2 regions of the Vibrio sp. 10N.261.51.F12 genome follow, and region 1 is predicted to be linked to the other one. Evidence: predicted binding sites of a transcription regulator. Region 1 holds the regulator's gene; the other holds the start of a gene.
What was found. The regulator MetJ, encoded in region 1, represses methionine synthesis genes. The targets are predictions, from matches to a motif close to TTAGACNTNTANANGTCTAA.
Positions count from the first base shown of each region.

Region 2: the regulator MetJ is predicted to act here: its motif matches at 1,163-1,182, upstream of metN (methionine ABC transporter ATP-binding protein MetN).

Region 1 is NZ_JBFROV010000007.1:7,028-10,221, reverse strand. It holds gene AB4405_RS04090 (O-succinylhomoserine (thiol)-lyase) at 1-637, opposite strand, end outside; gene metJ (met regulon transcriptional regulator MetJ) at 918-1,238, shown strand; gene AB4405_RS04080 (malic enzyme-like NAD(P)-binding protein) at 1,389-2,648, opposite strand; gene rpmE (50S ribosomal protein L31) at 3,140-3,194, opposite strand, start outside.
Region 2 is NZ_JBFROV010000001.1:325,493-328,686, reverse strand. It holds gene treR (trehalose operon repressor TreR) at 1-7, opposite strand, end outside; gene AB4405_RS01405 (MliC family protein) at 27-398, opposite strand; gene gmhB (D-glycero-beta-D-manno-heptose 1,7-bisphosphate 7-phosphatase) at 526-1,080, opposite strand; gene metN (methionine ABC transporter ATP-binding protein MetN) at 1,280-2,314, shown strand; gene AB4405_RS01390 (methionine ABC transporter permease) at 2,304-2,981, shown strand; gene AB4405_RS01385 (MetQ/NlpA family lipoprotein) at 3,017-3,194, shown strand, end outside.

The DNA of each region.
Region 1 (3,194 bases):
TCACCACGCCACCAATAACGTCCGAGTGGCCGTTGATGTACTTCGTCGTGGAGTGAATAACAAAGTCCGCACCGAGGTCTAAAGGCTTTTGGTACACCGGTGTCAAAAAGGTATTATCGACCGCCACCAGCGCGCCAACCTGCTTTGCTTTTTCGCAGACATTCGCAATGTCCACAACGCGTACCAACGGGTTAGACGGGGTTTCTAACAAAATCAATTTTGGTTTTTTTGCGATAGCAGCACTTAACGCCGCGTCATCACTTTGGTCAACAAACTGAACCTTAAAATCACCTTTTTGTGCGCGAGTATTAAATAAGCGATAAGAGCCACCGTAGCAATCGTGTGGCGCGATGATCAAATCATCAGGGCCGAGAAACGCCGATGCCCAAAGGTTCAATGCAGAGGTTCCACAGTTGGTCACCACAGCACCTTTACCGGACTCCAATTCAAATAAGGCCTGTTCAAGTAATCCACGATTGGGGTTACCAGAACGGGTATAATCATATTTTGGCACGTCGCCGAAAGCGGGAAAGCCATAATTGGTAGAAAGGTAAATAGGTGGTACGACAGCGTGGTGCTGAGTATCTGATTCGATACCCATACGAACCGCGATTGTCGCCGGCTTCCGATTGCTCATAGAAACATCCTTTATTAACACGCGCAAGGTGAAGGCTAACCACAACCTCTCGAGAAGGTTGGGTGATAAATAGTGTGATTAATCATGCTTGAACGGACAAGTAAAAGCACCCATCTTTGGAAAAATTAACCGTCCGCTCAACGAAACCCCACTTTACTGTCCATTCTGTGAGACGTCAACACTTCTAGACGTCTATATGTCTTTGCTTATGGCAGTAAATGCCGCTAAAATTGCGGCTTTCCTATAAAACAAATTTACGATCAATAGACGAAGGTGTGCAATGGCAGATTGGAATGGCGAATACATTAGCCCTTACGCGGAGCACGGCAAAAAAAGTGAGCAGGTTAAAAAGATCACGGTATCCATTCCGTTAAAAGTGCTAAAGGTATTGACCGACGAGAGAACTCGCCGCCAAATCAATAACCTACGCCATGCAACTAACAGCGAATTGTTGTGTGAAGCATTTCTGCACGCCTACACTGGTCAGCCGCTCCCGACCGATGAAGACTTAAGAAAAGACCGCCCAGATGATATTCCAACGGAAGTAAAAGCCATGATGACGGCGATGGGTATTGAGTTTGAAGCGTTCGATGAAGAATAAAACATAGGTCCTGGGTCCTGGGTCAAACAATAAAAAAACGCTGACCATCAAGGTCAGCGTTTTTTTCAAAGCAAATTCAAGGCACCAGGCACGTTTTATCCCTAAAGCCCCAAATTTCTATCCAACCATGGCCTTCTAAGCCATGATCTTCTAAAGCATATAGTTCTCAGGCATTTCAATTCGTGCGACGCCCGATTCGACTGCCGCTACTGCAACCGCTTTTGCAACGCGTGGTAGCAAGCGTGGGTCCATCGGTTTAGGAATAATGTAATCCTTACTAAATGACAACGCCTTAACACCCGCCGCATCAAGCACCTCTTGAGGTACGGGTTCTTTAGCAATTTGACGTATTGCCTCAACCGCCGCAAGCTTCATTTCATCGTTAATCTCACTGGCACGTACGTCCAATGCACCGCGGAAGATGAACGGGAAACACAGTACGTTATTTACCTGATTCGGATAATCTGAGCGACCGGTCCCCATGATCAAATCATCACGAACCTGATGCGCCAATTCTGGCTTAATCTCTGGATCAGGATTTGAACACGCAAACACGACCGGCTTCTCTGCCATGAGCTTCAACGCGTCAGCAGGAAGTAAATCTGGACCAGACACCCCCAAGAATAAATCCGCGCCTTCGATGACATCTTCAAGGGTACGTTTATCGGTATTGTTGGCAAACATCTGCTTGTATTCATTCAAGCCTTCACGACGCGTATGAATGACGCCTTTGCGATCCAACATGTAGATTTTTTCACGCATCGCACCGCATTTAATCAACAGCTCCATACAGGCCGTCGCCGCAGCGCCCGCACCCAAACAAACAATGGTCGCTTCACTTAATTCTTTGCCTTGCAGCTCAATCGCATTCAACATACCCGCCGCCGTGACAATTGCCGTACCATGTTGGTCATCATGGAATACCGGAACATCACAACGCTCGATCAAGCGACGCTCAATCTCAAAACAATCCGGTGCCTTGATGTCTTCTAGGTTGATACCACCAAACGTGTCAGAAATATTCGCAACCGTATCAACAAACTCGTCAATCGTGCGGTGTTTGACTTCGATATCAATGGAGTCCAAACCAGCAAACCGCTTAAAGAGTAGCGCCTTACCTTCCATAACGGGTTTGGATGCCAGTGGGCCAAGATTACCAAGTCCTAGGATTGCTGTACCATTTGAGATAACCGCAACCATATTGCCTTTCGCTGTATATTTATAAACATTATCAGCATTTTGCGCGATCTCTCGAACAGGCTCGGCTACGCCAGGGCTGTATGCGAGTGCAAGATCTTTGGCTGAATCAGCGGGTTTGGTTAACGCGATTTCAATTTTGCCTGGGGTTGGGTGGGCATGGTAATCGAGGGCCTGTTGGCGGAATTCGTCGATTTGATGATCATCGGACATGGTATGCGATCCTGCTTATTCGAGTATGAAAGACTGAGTGATTATTGTTATTTTTAGTATAACCCGCTTCGGAATGGTTTGATTTCCTCCATAAGGGGTACACAAAGTGCGCATACGCTATTGTCGTACGTCGCAACTTTAGGCGAATATACTACGCTAGTTAATCAAGGTTTTGAATGGATGGTGTCACGATTCGAGTGAGCTTAAGCCTTTATAGGTAAGCCAAGAGTTTAGGAAAAGGTAAGTCGAGTGTTTATAAAAATAACCACCGAGAAGAATATAACAATCCAAAAACCGTCACAATACACACACCACCGACCGTTTGGCGTTGGAATCAACCATACTCCACACTGATGGTATGGGTTAGTTGGTATTGCTCAACACAATTCAAGTTCGGGACTCATTTTAGCCGCGGGTTGAATAAAATATAAAACGCCAGAAACAAAAAAGGACGCCAAGGCGTCCTTTTTACATCTAAGGAAGTAAAATAATTACTTGCTAGATAGAGCGCCGAAACGCTTGTTGAAGCGATCAACACGACCACCA
Region 2 (3,194 bases), on a different contig from region 1:
TACTCATAATACCTTCAATATTTTTTTTATTTCAACGTGCAGTTTTTGTAAACCTGATCCATTACCGTCAACATCGCTTGATCGCCCTTCATAAATAGCTCTAACTCTGAACCAACCTCTTGTTGGCCCTCTAGCGCATATTTCACACCCGAAGCGGATGGCACTCGATGTAAGTGGTTTTCAGTACCATCAAACAACAGCAATACCTGTTCATCATCCAATGGCGTAACGGAAAACTGAGTTTCATCACATGAGTAGATCATGCTGGTGAGTGTCGATGTCGAAGCGTGTTCTTCATTCATTGTGATGGGTGCTGAATGCTGACTGCACCCAGCAAGCCAACTCACAATAGCGGCAACCATTGCTAAACGACAAATCTTCGTATTGATAACTTTCATTGCTACTCCCTAGCGAATGTTACGTCCTGTAAATAGAAGGAAATGCGGTGGATGCCTATTTTCACAATCCACAATGCATGACACGACCTTACTGTTTAGTGATGGCTTATCGTTGCCACCAGTGATGTTAGCGGCCAGCCAAATACCCTGGAACATCACGAATACTATCTAGTACTGCTGACGCAATATTCTCGCCACGCTCTGTGACGGGTTTCCCCGTACGGACCAATATTTTTGTCGTCACACCCGCCGCCTCTGCTGCCATGAGATCTTCCGCTTTATCGCCAACCATTACCGAGTTAGCCATATCGATATCAAGGAAATCACGAGCAGAGATAAACATACCTGGCTTAGGCTTTCGACATTCGCAATCTTGTTTATATTCCCCAATACCATGCTCAGGGTGGTGAGGACAATAATAGATACCGTCTAGTTCCACGCCGTTATCGCTAAAATTCCAATCCATCCACTGCGTCAGGGACATAAAACGATCTTCTGAAAACATCCCACGCGCGACACCAGATTGATTGGTGACGATCACAAGCATATAACCCATCTCTTTTAATTTTTGGGTTGCCGCAAATACTCCGTCAATGTACTCAAAGTCATGCTCATCACTGACGTATCCATGATCGACATTAATCACGCCATCACGGTCTAAAAACACAGCGGGTTTAGCCACGGGTTACTCTCTTGTTGTATGTGGATGTTTGTACTTTGAATTATTACACGCTTTGATCGCTTCATCACTATGAAAATGACGTTTAGACGTCTAGACGTAAAAATATCTATTGACACAAATAAGCGAAACCCATAGCATCTTCTAGTAATTGGGATGTAGTTCAAACTTTTATGCTACTCATTGAGTTCAGGTTGCTTAGATGATCGAAATTAATCAAGTAAACAAAGTGTTTTATCAAGGCACGAAAGCCATTAATGCGCTAGCCGATATAGACCTTCATATAAAAGAAGGGACTATTTTTGGTGTGATCGGTGCATCAGGAGCGGGTAAAAGTACTCTTATTCGCTGTGTAAACATGCTTGAAGCTCCGACATCGGGCTCAGTGATCGTTGACGGCGTTGACCTTACTCAATTGAGTAAATCACAATTAAGCGCTGCACGTCGTAACATTGGTATGATCTTCCAGCATTTCAATTTACTGTCTTCTCGTTCTGTATTTGACAATATTGCTCTTCCTCTTGAGTTGGCAGGTAAAGACCAGGCAGCAATAGAAGCAAAGGTATCTGAATTATTAATTTTGGTTGGTCTGGATGACAAACGTGATACCTACCCGGCCAATCTAAGTGGTGGACAAAAACAGCGTGTCGCGATTGCCCGCGCGCTAGCGTCAGACCCAAAAGTCTTGCTGTGTGATGAAGCCACCAGTGCGTTAGACCCAGCAACAACACAGTCTATTCTGGAGCTACTCAAAACCATCAACCGCAAGCTTAAAATTACGATTTTATTGATTACGCATGAAATGGATGTAGTCAAAAGCATTTGCCACCAAGTTGCGATTATCGGTGACGGCAAACTAGTTGAAAAAGGCTCCGTCGGTGACATCTTTGCTCATCCTAAAACCGAGCTCGCTCATCAGTTTATCCGTTCGACTCTAGATTTATCGATTCCTGAGGACTACCAGCGCCGTCTACAAGACTCACGAGTAAGCGGTAGCCACCCGCTGGTTCGATTAGAGTTCACTGGAGCAACCGTAGATGCCCCGCTAATCTCACAGATAGCAAGAAAATATAATATTGATATCAGTATCTTAAGTTCAGATCTTGATTATGCAGGCGGAGTAAAATTCGGCATGATGGTGGCTGAGATTTTTGGTACTGAAATTGATGATAACGCTGCAATTGATTATTTACGCGACCACAATGTAAAAGTAGAGGTACTTGGTTATGTCCTTTAATACCGTTTCAGATTGGTTATCACTGAATGGGGATCTGCTTTTAGGTGCCACGTGGGAAACCTTGTATATGGTTGCCGTGGCCGGTGTTGTAGGGTTTGCCGTCGGTATTCCTTTGGGGGTCATTTTACACACGACCAAAAAAGGAGGGTTACTTGAAAACACTCGCCTGAATAAAGTACTCGGGGCGGTGGTTAATATCGGTCGTTCTGTTCCTTTTCTCGTGTTAATGGTCGCCATCATTCCATTAACTAAGCTATTGATTGGCACTTTTATTGGCACAACGGCGGCCATCGTGCCTCTTACTATTGGCGCTATTCCTTTTGTTGCTCGTCTCATCGAGGGTGCGTTGCTTGAAGTACCAAGCGGATTAGTCGAAGCGGCGCAATCAATGGGAGCGACGCCTTACCAGATCATCACTAAGGTACTGCTTCCTGAGGCACTGCCAACCATCATCAATTCAGTGACCATTACGCTCGTCACACTGGTCAGCTATTCTGCTATGGCAGGCACCGTTGGCGGGGGTGGCTTAGGTGATGTTGCAATACGATACGGATTCCATCGCTACGATGTGGTCATCATGGCCGTTACCGTTGTCATGCTCATCGTATTAGTTCAAATTATTCAGTCTATTGGCGACAATGTTGTGCGCCGTGTAGACCACAGATAAATAAAGATTTAACGATTTATAACAAGGAGAAAGTCATGAAATTTAATCTTAAAGGGTTGCTTGCTATTGCAGCCGCTGCATCAGCGCTTGTGCTATCAGGTTGTGGTGAAAAAGAAGTCGATACCAACAGCATCAAAGTTGGCGTGATGGCTGGAGCAGAAGCTCAGGTTGCGGAAGTCGCAGCAAAAGTAGCGAAAGAAAAATACAACCTAG